2 regions of the Aquabacterium sp. A08 genome follow, and region 2 is predicted to be linked to the other one. Evidence: riboswitches for the same ligand, from Rfam matches in the RefSeq annotation. Region 2 holds a riboswitch; the other holds the start of a gene.
What was found. Region 2 has a riboswitch for S-adenosylhomocysteine ahead of ahcY (adenosylhomocysteinase). Riboswitches for the same ligand answer to the same signal wherever they lie in the genome.
Positions count from the first base shown of each region.

Region 1: it holds a riboswitch for S-adenosylhomocysteine, as region 2 does, so the genes downstream of both, metH (methionine synthase) here and ahcY (adenosylhomocysteinase) in region 2, are expected to answer to the same signal.

Region 1 covers NZ_JAAQQT010000686.1:4,854-11,953, reverse strand. The annotation lists gene HA630_RS17960 (ATP-binding protein) at 1-1,316, shown strand, start outside; gene HA630_RS17955 (response regulator) at 1,345-2,037, shown strand; tRNA gene HA630_RS17950 (tRNA-Phe) at 2,063-2,138, shown strand; gene ychF (redox-regulated ATPase YchF) at 2,258-3,352, shown strand; gene HA630_RS17940 (gamma-glutamyl-gamma-aminobutyrate hydrolase family protein) at 3,420-4,157, shown strand; S-adenosyl-L-homocysteine riboswitch at 4,166-4,260, shown strand; gene metH (methionine synthase) at 4,307-7,057, shown strand.
Region 2 covers NZ_JAAQQT010000601.1:9,985-17,084, forward strand. The annotation lists gene HA630_RS09035 (branched-chain amino acid ABC transporter substrate-binding protein) at 1-917, shown strand, start outside; gene HA630_RS09040 (23S rRNA (adenine(2030)-N(6))-methyltransferase RlmJ) at 977-1,894, shown strand; gene HA630_RS23570 (septal ring lytic transglycosylase RlpA family protein) at 1,907-2,206, opposite strand; gene metF (methylenetetrahydrofolate reductase [NAD(P)H]) at 2,420-3,250, opposite strand; gene HA630_RS09055 (TlyA family RNA methyltransferase) at 3,235-4,008, opposite strand; gene ahcY (adenosylhomocysteinase) at 4,015-5,451, opposite strand; S-adenosyl-L-homocysteine riboswitch at 5,534-5,646, opposite strand; gene HA630_RS09065 (polyprenyl synthetase family protein) at 5,737-6,720, shown strand; tRNA gene HA630_RS09070 (tRNA-Pro) at 6,729-6,805, shown strand; gene HA630_RS09075 (HD-GYP domain-containing protein) at 6,986-7,100, shown strand, end outside.

The DNA of each region.
Region 1 (7,100 bases), on a different contig from region 2:
TCCTGTCGGTGTTCGGGGCGGTGCTGCTGGCGGTGCTGCTGGGCAACCAGCTGGTGCGTCCCCTGCTGGTGCTGGCCGAGGGCATGCGCGACGTCGCCCGGGGCGACCTGACGCCCAAGGCCTCGCTGCCCGCCCGCGATGAACTCGCCGGGCTGACCCGCACCTTTGCCCACATGACGCAGGAACTGGCCGATGCGCGCCAGGCCGTGCAGCACAGCATGGGCCAGGTCGACGCGGCCCGGGCCAGCCTGCAGACCCTGCTGGACAACCTGACCGCCGGGGTGGTGGTGCTCGACACCGAACAGCGCGTGCTCAGCGCCAACCCGGGCGCCACCCGCGTCTTGCGCGCGCCCCTGGCCGCCCACCTGGGCCAGCCCCTGGCGTCCCTGCCCGGTCTCGACGCTTTCGGCGCCTGGGTGCAGCAGCAGTTCGACCGCTTCCTGTCCGACCAGACGCACCAGGAAGGCGGCCACTGGCAGCAGTCCTTCGAGCTGCACGGCCCCGAGGCCGAGCACGCCGAAGCCGGCCGCGGCGTCACCCTGATCGCGCGGGGCGCCCTGCTGCCCAACGGCGGGTTGCTGCTGGTGTTCGACGACGTGTCCGACATCATCTCGGCCCAGCGCGCCCAGGCCTGGGGCGAGGTGGCGCGCCGCTTGGCCCACGAGATCAAGAACCCGCTCACCCCCATCCAGCTCTCGGCCGAACGGCTGGCCATGAAGCTGGAGCCCAAATTGGTGGGCCCCGAGTTGGCGGTGCTGCACAAATCGGTCAAGACCATCGTGGACCAGGTCGATGCGATGAAGCGGCTGGTCAACGAATTCCGCGACTACGCCCGACTGCCGGCGGCGCAACTGCAGCCGGTGCAGCTCAACGCCCTGGTGGGCGACATCGTTGGGCTGTACGACGCCGCCGAGGTGCCGCTGCGGCTGGAGCTGGACCCCGCCTGCCCCGAGGTGCTGGCCGACCCACAACAGGTGCGCCAGGTGGTGCACAACCTGGTGCAGAACGCCCAGGACGCCACCCCGCCCGGGGCCGGGCCGGTGTTGCTGCGCACCCGCCCGTCCGACAGCGGGCGCTGGGTGCGCCTGCAGGTGCTGGACCACGGCCCCGGCTTTGCCGAGCCCATCCTCAAGCGCGCCTTCGAGCCCTACGTCACCACCAAGGCCAAGGGCACCGGGCTCGGGCTGGCGGTGGTCAAGAAAATCATGGACGAGCACGGCGGCCGGGTCGAGATCGCCCAGCGCCTCGACGGCGGCGAGGTGCGCGGCGCGAAAGTCTCGCTATCATTCAGGGTTGCAAATATGCAACATCATTGAGCTCTGCACAAAAGGCACGACGCACACCATGGCAAACATACTGGTGGTGGATGACGAACTGGGCATCCGGGACCTGTTGTTCGAAATCCTGAACGACGAGGGACACGCGGTGGAGGTGGCCGAAAACGCCGCCCGCGCGCGCGAACTGCGCGCCAACGGCCACCCCGACCTGGTGCTGCTGGACATCTGGATGCCCGACACCGACGGCGTGACCCTGCTCAAGGAGTGGTCGAGCAGCGGCCTGCTGACCATGCCGGTCATCATGATGAGCGGGCACGCCACCATCGACACCGCGGTGGAGGCGACCCGCATCGGCGCCATGGCCTTCCTGGAAAAACCCATCACCCTGCAAAAACTGCTGCAGGCGGTGGAAAAGGGCCTGAACAAGGCGGCCGCCAAACCGGTGCCGCCCAAGCCGGCCGGGCTGGCGCCGCCCGCCTCGGCCGAGGGGCCGAGCCCCCTCGGCCTGCCCCCGTTGCCCGACGCCCCGGCCGGTGCCGCGCCAGTGACGGAGCCGTCGGTGCAGCCCTTCGACCTGGACGTGCCGCTGCGCGAGGCGCGCGACGCCTTTGAAAAGGCCTACTTTGAATTCCACCTGGCCAAGGAGCAGGGCTCCATGACCCGCGTGGCCGAGAAGACCGGGCTGGAGCGCACCCACCTCTACCGCAAGCTGAAACAGCTCGGCGTGGATCTTTCTCGCTCCAAGCGTTCCGGGGCCTGAAAACCTGTGTTATAGTAACGGTCTTGGCCCGGTAGCTCAGTTGGTAGAGCAGCGGATTGAAAATCCGCGTGTCGATGGTTCGATTCCGTCCCAGGCCACCAAACAGTTCTTGTTCCAACCCGGTTGGGCAGGCAACCCCGAAAAAGCGACCGTGCCTGCGGTCGCTTTTTTTTTGCCCGGTGTGATGGCCGTTCATCAGGCCGGTACGTAAGGAAATTCCATGTCTCTCAAGTGCGGCATCGTCGGCCTGCCCAACGTCGGCAAATCCACCCTGTTCAACGCCCTGACCAAGGCCGGCATCGCGGCCGAGAACTACCCCTTCTGCACCATCGAGCCCAACGTGGGCGTGGTCGAGGTGCCGGACCCGCGCCTGCAGCAGCTGGCCGCCATCATCCAGCCCGAGCGCATCGTGCCGGCGATTGTGGAGTTCGTGGACATCGCCGGTCTGGTGGCCGGGGCCAGCCAGGGCGAGGGCTTGGGCAACCAGTTCCTGGCCCACATCCGCGAAACCGATGCCATCGTCAACGTGGTGCGCTGTTTTGAAGACGACAACGTCATCCACGTGGCCAACAAGGTGGACCCGATCGCGGACATCGAGGTGATCCAGACCGAGCTGTGCCTGGCCGACCTGGGCACGGTGGAAAAAAGCCTGCAGCGCTACACCAAGGCCGCCAAGAGCGGCAACGACAAGGAAGCGGCCAAGCTGGTGCAGGTGCTGACCAAGGTGCAGGCGGTGCTGGACCAGGGCAAGCCGGTGCGCACGCTGGAGCTGGGCGACGAAGAGCGCGCCATCCTGAAGCCGTTGTGCCTGATCACCGCCAAGCCGGCCATGTTTGTGGGCAACGTCAGCGAAGACGGTTTCGAGAACAACCCCTTCCTGGACCGCCTGCGCGAATACGCCGACCAGCAAAACGCCCCGGTGGTGGCCATCTGCGCCAAGATCGAGGCCGAACTGAGCGAAATGGACGACGCCGACCGGCTGGAGTTCTTGAAGGAGTTGGGCCAGGACGAACCCGGCCTGAACCGCCTGATCCGCGCCGGCTTCAAGCTGTTGGGCCTGCAAACCTATTTCACCGCCGGCGTGAAAGAGGTGCGCGCCTGGACCATCCACATCGGCGACACCGCGCCGCAGGCGGCGGGCGTCATCCACGGCGACTTCGAGCGCGGCTTCATCCGCGCCCAGACCATCGGTTTTGACGACTACATCGCCTACCAGGGCGAGCAGGGCGCCAAGGACGCGGGCAAGATGCGCGCCGAGGGCAAGGACTACGTCGTCAAAGACGGCGACGTGATGAACTTCCTGTTCAACGTCTGACTCCCACGGGCAACCCTGACTGCTGGAGTTGCCTGTGTTTGGTCGTCGCCGCCCGGTTCACATCGGTTTGTCCGCCCGCATTGCCCACCCGGAGCGGGGCGGGGTGGGGCTGCAGACCAAAACCCTGCAGGTGCTGGAGCAGTCGGTGGCGCAGTGGGCGGCCTCGCGCGACACGCTGGTGCTGATGGTGCCGTCGGTGCTGCAGGACGGGGCGCTGCTGCGCAGCAACATCCGCATCCGCGACTACGCGGAGTACCTGGACGGCCTGATTTTGCAGGGCGGTGCCGACGTGAGCCCGCGCGCCTACGGCGAGGAGCCGCTCAAGCCCGAGTGGAGCGGTGACCCGGTGCGCGACGCCTATGAACTGGAGCTGGTGCACGAGTTCATGGAGGCGGGCAAGCCCATCCTGGGCATCTGCCGCGGCATGCAGCTGATCAACGTGGCCCTGGGTGGCAGCCTGTACCAGGACCTGCCGACCCAGTGCCCCGACTCGCACGGCCATGAAACCCCGGCCTACGACCGCAATGCGCACGCGGTCACCTTCACCCCTGGGGGCCAGTTCGCCCAGTGGTTCGGCGGGGTGGCCGGCGGGCAGGTGGCGTCCATCCACCACCAGGCGGTGCAGCGCCTGGGCAAGGACGTGGTGGTCGAGGCGACCGCCCACGACGGCGTGGTCGAGGCCATCCGCTGGCAGGGGCGCAGCTTCGTGTGCGGGGTGCAGTGGCACCCGGAATTCCACCACCTCAACGGCGACCTGCTGGACTGCCATCCGCTGCTGGACGCGTTTCTGGCCGCTGCCCGATAAAATAGCGGCTTGCCAAGGAGCGCTGCAACCGCGCGTCCCCCGCCCGCCGGTGGGGCGCGCCGTCAGGCTTGGCCCCTTCCCGTCCCAACCGCGCTCACCTGACGACTGCTTTGCAGGTGAGTGCCGTGCCCCCTACCGCCCCCCACACCGTGAACCCTGACCACCCGGACCGCGCCGCCGCCCCGTCTTCCGTGCCCCCCATGCTGTTGTCCGGCCTGGAGCTGCTGGCCATCGATGAGCACAGCCTGTTCGTCAACATCGGCGAGCGCACCAACGTCACCGGCTCCAAGGCGTTCGCGCGCATGATCTTGAACGGCCAGTACGAGGAAGCCCTGGCCGTGGCGCGCCAGCAGGTGGAAAACGGTGCGCAGATCGTGGACGTGAACATGGACGAGGCCATGCTCGACAGCCAGGCCGCCATGGTGCGTTTCCTCAACCTCATGGCCGGCGAGCCCGACATCGCCCGCGTGCCGGTGATGATCGATTCGTCCAAGTGGAGCGTGATCGAGGCCGGGCTGAAGTGCGTGCAGGGCAAGAGCGTGGTCAATTCCATCTCGATGAAAGAGGGAGTGGAGGAGTTCAAGCGTCAGGCCCGGTTGATCCGGCGCTACGGCGCCGCCACCGTGGTGATGGCTTTTGACGAGCAGGGCCAGGCCGACACCTACGAGCGCAAAATCGAGATCTGCGAGCGGGCCTACCGCATCCTGGTGGACGAGGTGGGCTTCCCGTGCGAAGACATCATCTTCGACCCGAACATCTTCGCCATCGCCACCGGCATCGAGGAACACAACAACTACGCGGTGGACTTCATCAACGCCACCCGCTGGATCAAGCAGCACCTGCCGGGCGCCAAGGTGAGCGGCGGCGTGTCCAACGTGTCGTTCAGCTTCCGCGGCAACGAGCCGGTGCGCGAGGCCATCCACACCGTGTTTCTGTACCACGCCATCCAGGCGGGCATGGACATGGGCATCGTCAACGCCGGCATGGTCGGCGTGTACGACGACCTGGACCCCGAACTGCGCGAGCGCGTGGAAGACGTGGTGCTGAACCGCCGGCCGGACGCAACCGAGCGCCTGCTGGAGATCGCCGAAACCGTCAAAGGCGCGGCCAAGGACGATTCCGCCAAGTACGCCTGGCGCGCGCTGCCGGTGCGCGAGCGCCTGAAGCACGCGCTGGTGCACGGCCAGAACGAGTTCATCACTGAAGACACCGAGGAGATGTGGCAGGCCTTGCGCGCCGACGGCGGCCGCCCGCTGCACGTGATCGAAGGCCCGCTGATGGACGGCATGAACGTGGTGGGCGACCTGTTCGGCCAGGGCAAGATGTTCCTGCCGCAGGTGGTGAAGAGCGCCCGCGTGATGAAGCAGGCCGTGGCCCACCTGGTGCCCTACATCGAGGAAGAAAAGCGCCAGTTGGAAGCCGCCGGGGGCGACGTCAAGAGCAAGGGCAAAATCGTGATCGCCACCGTCAAGGGCGACGTGCACGACATCGGCAAGAACATCGTGACGGTGGTCTTGCAGTGCAACAACTTCGACGTGGTGAACATGGGCGTGATGGTGCCGTGCCACGAAATTCTGGCCAAGGCCAAAGAGGTGGGCGCTGACATCGTGGGTCTGTCTGGCCTGATCACCCCCAGCTTGGAGGAGATGCAGTACGTCGCGTCTGAGATGGAAAAAGACCCGTACTTCCGCGAGCGCGGCATTCCGTTGCTCATCGGCGGCGCCACCTGCAGCCGCGTGCACACGGCGGTGAAAATTGCGCCGAACTACAGCGGCCCGGTGGTCTACGTGCCCGACGCCTCGCGCAGCGTGGGCGTGGCGCAGAACCTGCTGGGGGAGGCCAAGCCCGCGTTCCTGGCCGAACTGACCGCCGACTACGACCAGGTGCGCACCCAGCACGCCAACAAGAAGCAGACGCCGCTGTGGCCGCTGGCCAAGGCACGCGCCAACAAAACCCCGTTGGACTGGGACGCCTACACCCCGGTAGCGCCCAAGTTCCTGGGCCGGCGCGTGTTCAAGAACTTCGACCTGGGTGAACTGGCCGCTTACATCGACTGGGGCCCGTTCTTCCAGACCTGGGATTTGGCCGGCCCGTACCCCGCCATTTTGGACGACGAGGTGGTGGGCGAGCAGGCCCGCAAGGTGTTGGCCGATGCCCAGGCCATGCTGAAAAAGATCGTGGACGGCCGCTGGCTGACCGCCAACGCGGTGGTGGGGCTGTACCCCGCCCACACGGTGAACGACGACGACATTGCGCTCTACACCGACGAGTCCCGCACCCAGGTGGCGCTGACCTGGCACGGCCTGCGCCAGCAGACCGAGAAGCAGGAAATCGATGGCGTGATGCGCCCCAGCCGCTGCCTGGCGGACTTTGTGGCGCCGCAGGCCACGGGCGTGGCCGACCACGTGGGCCTGTTCGCGGTGACGGCGGGCATCGGCGCTGACAAGCGCGCCGCCGCCTTCGAGGCCGCGCAGGACGACTACAACGCCATTCTGCTCAAGGCCCTGGCCGACCGACTGGCCGAGGCCTTTGCCGAATGCCTGCACCAGCGCGTGCGCACCGACCTGTGGGGCTACGCGCCACACGAAGACCTGGGCAACGACGAGCTGATTGCTGAAAAGTACCAGGGGATTCGCCCCGCGCCCGGCTATCCCGCTTGCCCCGACCACTCTGTCAAGCGCGCCATGTTCGACCTGCTGCAGTGCAGCGAGATCGGCATGGGTCTGACCGAGAGCCTGGCCATGACCCCGGCGGCCAGCGTGAGCGGGTTCTACATCGCCCACCCGGCCGCGACCTATTTCAACGTCGGCAAGATCGGCCACGACCAGCTGGCCGACATGGCCCGCCGCCGCGGGCTGCCCGAAGCCGAGCTGGAACGCCTGCTGGCGCCCAACCTCTGAACCGGCCGGGCCGCGTCTGACGGCCGGGGCCCGCCACGCACCG
Region 2 (7,100 bases):
CCGAAGACGACGCCGCCGACCCCAAGCAAGGCACCGCGGCCGCCCAGAAACTGGCCGACGCCCAGGTGAACGGCGTGGTCGGCCACCTGACCTCGGGCACCACCCTGCCGGCCTCGCAGATTTACAACAGCGCGGGCATCCCGCAGATCACCCCCTCGTCCACCAACCCCAAGCTGACGCGCCAGGGCTACGCCGGCGCCTTCCGCCTGGTGGCCGACGACGTGCAGCAAGGCAGCGCCATGGGCCGCTACACGGTCGAGTCGCTGCAAGCCAAGACCGTGGCGGTCATCGACGACCGCACCGCCTACGGCCAGGGCCTGGCCGACGAGTTCGAAAAGGCCGCCACGGCGGCGGGCGCCCAGGTGGTGGCGCGCGAGTTCACCAATGACAAGGCGACCGACTTCAACGCCATCCTGACCAGCATCAAGGCCAAAAAGCCGGACGCCATCTTCTTCGGCGGCATGGACGCGGTGGGCGGCCCGATGCTGCGCCAGATGCGCCAGCTGGGCATGCCGGCCAAGCTGGTGGGCGGCGACGGCCTGTGCACCGGCGAAATGATCCAGCTCGCGGCCGAGGCCCTGGGCGACGGCCAGGTGTACTGCGTCGAAGCCGGCGGCGTGGACGGCGACGAAGTGGCCCTGTCCGAGAAGTTCCGTGCCGACTACAAGGCCAAGTACAACCTGGAGGTGCAAGCCTACGCCCCCTACGCCTACGACGGCGTGAAGCTGCTGGCCCAGGCCATGGAAACCGCCGGATCGGCCGACCCGGCGCAATACCTGCCGGCGCTCAAGGCCATCCAGTACCAGGGCGCTTCCGGCAAGATCGCTTTCGACGCACAGGGCAACCGCCAGAACGCCGCCCTGACGCTGTACACCTTCAAGGCGGGACAGCGCGAACGCCTGGCCGTGATCCGCTGACCCAGAACCGGCCCGGGCGCTGCCCCGGGCCGTTGGGGTCATGGGGTACCATCCGCCCCATGTTCAGTTACCGTCACGCCTTCCACGCGGGCAACCACGCCGATGTGCTCAAGCACATGACGCAGGTGGCCCTGTTGCATTACCTCGGCCAGAAAGACACCGGCCTGACCGTGGTGGACACCCACGCCGGGGCCGGCGTGTACCGGCTGGACCAGGACCATGCCCGCACCTCCGGCGAATCGGACGCGGGCGTGTTCCGCCTGCAGGCCGCCGCGCGGCAGGCCCAAGCCCAGGGCGAAGGTGTGCCCGAGATGGCCCAGGCCTACCTGGCGCAGGTGCAGGCCTTCAACCCCGGCGCCCAGTGGCGCACCTACCCCGGCTCGCCCTGGATCAGCCAGGCGCTGCTGCGTCCGCAAGACAAACTCAAGCTGTTCGAGGTGCACCCCACCGACGCCAAGCTGCTCGACAAGCAGGTGGCCGAACTGGGCCGGGGCAAGCAGATCGAGGTGCTGCGGCGCAGCGGCTTCGAGGGCCTCAAAGGCCTGCTGCCGCCACCCACCCGGCGCGGCCTGGTGCTGATGGACCCGAGCTACGAACTCAAGACCGACTACCAGGCCGTGGTCGATTGCCTGGAGGACGCGCTCAAGCGCTTCCCCACCGGCACCTACGCGGTGTGGTACCCGGTCATCGCCCGGCCCGAGGCGCACGCCCTGGCGCGCAAGCTCAAGAGTTTGTCCACCCGCGCGGGCCGCGCCTGGGCCCAGGCGGAACTCAACGTGGGCCTGACGCCCACCGAGGGCACCAGCACCCAAGTGGCCCAAGGGCGTTCACACACCGCCATGCGCGCCAGCGGGATGCACGTCATCAACCCACCCTTCACCCTGGCCGCGCAATGGCGCGAGACCCTGCCCTGGGTCACCCAGGCCCTGAAAGAAGCGACCGGTTCCGGCTGGACCGTGGAACACGGCCAACCCTGAGCCCGGCCGCCCTCACGGCGGGTGGGCCGGCAGCGCCCACAGCTGCACCTCGGACACCCCGTGGCGCTGGATGCCCAGCGCCACCGCCGCGGCGTGGCTCAGGTCGACGATGCGGCGGGCCAGGTGCGGGCCTCGGTCGGTGACGCGCACCACCACCTCGCGCCCCGTGCGCAAACTGCGCACCACAATTTCGGTGCCGAAGGGCAAGGTGGGGTGGGCGGCGGTCAGGGCGTGCCGGTTGTAGCGCTCACCGCTGGCCGTGCGCCGGCCGTGGAAGCGCTGGTGGTAAAACGAGGCCAGCCCTTGCTGCAAGGGCTGGGGCGCCGGCTGCGGGCCGGCCTCAGCCTCAGCCTCAGCCTCAGGCAGAGCTTCAACGCCGACATCAACGTCTGCCACCGCGGCTTCGAGGCCCGGCGCCAGGACCAGGGCCGTGGCCTCGGGCAGGGCTTGAGCGGCTGCCGCCGCGGCCAGCCAACACACCCACCCCAGGGCCAGCCCAGACCCCACGCGGCCCATCCGCACGCTTCAGCCCAGGCCCAGGCGGTCGCAAATCGCCAGCGTGGCTTCGCTCTGGTTCATGGTGTAGAAGTGCAGGCCGGGCACGCCCGCGGTGCGCAGTTGGTCGCACAGGTCGGTCACCACGTCCAGGCCAAACGCCTTGATCGATTCGACGTCGTCGCCATACGCCTGCAGGCGCAGGCGGATCCAGCGCGGCACCTCGGCGCCGCAGCTGTCGGCGAAGCGCAGGATGCCGCTGGCGTTGATGATGGGCATGATGCCCGGCACCACCGGGATGTCGGCGCCCTTGGCGTAGGCGTCGTCCACAAAGCGGAAGTAGGCGTCGGTGTTGAAGAAGAACTGGGTGATGGCCGAGTTGGCCCCGGCGCGCACCTTGGCCACGTAGGCGTCCACGTCGGCCTCGGGCGACTTGGCCTGCGGGTGCATTTCGGGGTAGGCGGCCACCTCCAGGTGGAAGTGGTCGCCGGTTTCGGCGCGGATGAACTGGACCAGATCGGCGGCGTACCGGAACTCGCCCATGGCACCGTAACCGCTGGGCAGATCGCCGCGCAAGGCGACCAGGCGGCGCAGCCCCATGCGCTGGAACAAGGCCAGCTTTTCGCGCACCGACTCGCGGGTGGCACCGACGCAGGTGAAATGCGACGCGCCGCTCTGGCCTTCGTCCAGAATCGCCTGCACGGTTTGCAAGGTGCCGTCTTGGGTGGAGCCGCCCGCGCCGTAGGTCACCGAACAGAATTCGGGCCGCTTGGCGTACAGCTTCTCGCGCACGGCGCGCAACTTGGTCGCGCCTTCCGCCGTCTTGGGCGGAAAAAACTCAAAACTCAGGGGCAAGCCCATACGAAAAACTCCCGGTTGCCATCACCGCCGGTGATGGCGCTTTCAAAATAGGCCCGCAGGGTGAGGCCGTTCGCGGCGCAGGCTTGCGCCATGCGCGCCTGCACCTGCGCGTAGCGGCTCGCGTCCTTGACCAGACCGCCTTTGCCAATGTCCTGCGGCTGCAGCTCGAACTGGGGCTTGACCAGCATCAGCAGGCCGTTCCCCCCGGGTCGCAGCAGCGGCACCAGTGCCGGCCACACCAGCGTTTGCGAGATGAAGGAGAGGTCCCCCACCACCAGGTCGAACGGCCCGGTGGCCTGGGCCCCGGCGGCGGCCTGCAGGCGCGCGGCCGACAGTTCGCGGGCGTTGCATTTCTCCACCGCCGTCACGCGCGCGTCCTGGCGCAGGCGGGGGTGCAACTGTCCCTGGCCCACGTCCACGCCCACCACCTGGGCGGCGCCGTGTTGCAGCAAACAATCGGTGAAACCGCCGGTGCTTTGGCCCACGTCCAGGCACACCGCCCCATGCACCGGCACCCCGGTGTGGCGCAGGGCGCCCTCGAGCTTCAGGCCCCCGCGCGACACATAGCGCGACTCGGCGGCATCGGTCAGGGCCAGCTCGGCATGGGCCGGCACCGCCTCGCCGCTCTTGGCCACGGGGCGCCAAGCGCCTTCACCCGCGGCGGGCAGTCGCCAGCGCACCCCCGCGGCGATCAACCGCTGGGCCTGCGAGCGCGACGCGGCCAGGCCCCGTTCGACGAGCAACTGGTCCGCGCGCATGGCCGGTCAGTAGCGGTAGGTGTCGGGCTTGTACGGGCCCTGCTTGGGCACGCCGATGTAGGCGGCCTGCTCGTCGCTCAACTCGGTCAGCATGGCGCCGACCTTCTTCAGGTGCAGGCGCGCGACCTTCTCGTCCAGGTGCTTGGGCAGCACATAGACCTTGCCCACGTCGTAGCCTTCGGGGTGGCAGAACAGCTCGATCTGGGCGATGGTCTGGTTGGCGAAGGAGCTGGACATCACGAAGCTGGGGTGGCCGGTGCCGCAACCCAGGTTCACCAGGCGGCCTTTGGCCAGCAGGATGATGCGCTTGCCGTCCGGGAAGATCACGTGGTCCACCTGGGGCTTGACCTCTTCCCACTGGCACTTCTCTTCGAGCTTGGCCACCTGGATCTCGTTGTCGAAGTGGCCGATGTTGCAGACAATGGCCTGGTCTTTCATGGCGGCCATGTGCTCGTAGGTGATGACGTCGCGGTTGCCGGTGGTGGTCACGAAAATGTCGGCCTTGTCGGCGGCCCACTCCATGGTCACGACCTTGTAGCCTTCCATCGCGGCCTGGAGGGCGTTGATGGGGTCGATCTCGGTCACCCACACTTGGGCGCTCAGGGCACGCAGGGCTTGGGCACTGCCCTTGCCCACGTCGCCGTAACCGGCGACCACGGCCACCTTGCCGGCGATCATCACGTCGGTGGCGCGCTTGATGCCGTCCACCAGCGACTCGCGGCAGCCGTACAGGTTGTCGAACTTGGACTTGGTGACCGAGTCGTTGACGTTGATGGCGCGGAACATCAGCGTGCCCTTGGCCGACATTTCCTTCAGGCGGTGCACGCCGGTGGTGGTCTCTTCGGTCACGCCGATGATCTGGGCGCTCTTGCGGCTGTACCAGGTGCTGTCCTCGGCCAGCTTGGCTTTGATGGCCGCAAACAAGATGCGCTCTTCATCGCTGCCGGGGTTGGCCAGCACGCTCTGGTCTTTTTCGGCCTGCTTGCCCAGGTGCATCAGCAGCGTTGCGTCGCCGCCGTCGTCCAGAATCATGTTGGGGCCTTCGCCCTCGGTGCCCTTGGCGCCGAAGTCGAAGATGCGGTGGGTGTAGTCCCAGTAGTCGACCAGGGTTTCGCCCTTGACGGCGAACACCGGCGTGCCGTTGGCGGCGATGGCGGCGGCGGCGTGGTCCTGGGTGGAGAAGATGTTGCACGAGGCCCAGCGGACTTGCGCGCCCAAGGCCTGCAGGGTCTCGATCAGCACCGCCGTCTGGATGGTCATGTGCAGCGAACCGGTGATGCGCGCGCCCTTCAGGGGCTGCTTGGCCGCGAATTCCTCGCGAATGGCCATCAGACCGGGCATTTCGGTTTCGGCGATGCGGATTTCCTTGCGGCCCCACTCGGCCAGACCGATGTCGGTGATGGCGCAGTCGGCGTTCACGGGGTGTTTCAGGGATGCGTTCATGGTGGCTCCAAAGCACAGCTTCGCGGACGAAGCGTCGTCAAAAAACCACTGACTCGGAGAAAAAGGAACTCACCGCACGGCCAGTGGGTGAGCGTCGTTGCGGATGGAGGCCAAGCGCGGCTTGACCGACTGCCGAGCCTCGCGTCCCGTGGGCCGGATCACCCGGGTGTGGACGCTGCAACGCTCCTCGGCAGACCTGTATTATAGAGAGAGGTACGGCAGCTTGCCAAGCGAGCGCCGGGGAGTGCCTCTCTATAATCGCCCAAACCCCAGCCGGACCCCGCCTTGAGCCAGCCCACGCCCACCCCTCCCAACGCCCTGTCCCTCGTGGCCGCCGACATGCGGGCCGTGGACGCGGTGATCCAGCAGAGCCTGAGCAGCGACGTGCCGCTGGTGGGCCAGGTGGCCGAATACATCATCGGTGCCGGCGGCAAGCGGGTGCGCCCCGCCCTGCTGCTGCTGCTGTGCGGCGCACTGGGTTGCACCGACCCGCGCCGGCACAGCCTGGCCGCGGTGGTGGAATTCATCCACACCGCCACCCTGCTGCACGACGATGTGGTGGACGAATCCACCCTGCGCCGCGGCCGCGACACCGCCAACCAGGTGTTCGGCAACGCCGCCAGCGTGCTGGTGGGCGACTTCCTCTACTCCCGCGCCTTCCAGATGATGGTGGACGCGGGCAACATGCGCATCATGCAGGTGCTGGCCGACGCGACCAACGTGATCGCCGAGGGCGAGGTGCTGCAGCTGATGAACATGCACGACGCCTCGCTGGACGAGCAGGCCTACCTGCGCGTGATCCGTGCCAAGACGGCCAAGCTGTTCGAGGCCAGCGCCCGCCTGGCCGCCATCCTGGCGGGTGCCGACGCCGGGCTGGAAGCCCGTTGCGCCGACTACGGCCAGGCCCTGGGCGCCGCCTTCCAGGTGGTGGACGACGTGCTGGACTACGAGGGCAACGCCGCCGAGCTGGGCAAGAACCTGGGCGACGACCTGCGCGAAGGCAAGGTGACCCTGCCCATCATCTGCACCCTGCGCCGCTGCGACCCGGCCGACGCGGCGATGATCCGCGCGGCCATCGAGCAGGGCGACACCGCGCAACTGGACGAGATTTTGCGCGTCGTCAAGGACAGCGGCGGCCTGGAAGACGCGCGCCGGGCGGCCATGGCCGAGGCGCAACGTGCGATCGACGCGGCACGTGCACTGCCCGCGAATTTTTACGCCGAAGGTTTGGTACAATTGGCGGCTGTTCTGTTGGAGCGACGCTCCTGAGAACCCATCGGGGTGTAGCTTAGCCTGGTAGAGCGCTACGTTCGGGACGTAGAGGCCGGAGGTTCGAATCCTCTCACCCCGACCAGGAATTCTTTGACACATCGTCACCCAAAGCCCCACTTGCTGGGGCTTTGTTGTTTTTGAGCCCGGCGCCCGCCGCCGATGCGCTCGAACGCGCCCCCCCCCAACGTTCCACGGCCTCCCCTGGCCACAACGCCGGGTTGGCGCCACAATGAACGCTCCAGGTTACACCGCCGCGCCCCGCATGAGCATCACCGCCGACCTCCGACAATTCGTTTACGCCCTGTCCGATGCCCTGGACCTCGTGGGCATCGACGATGTGGCCCACGGCAAACGCGTGGGGGTGATGGCCGCCGAAT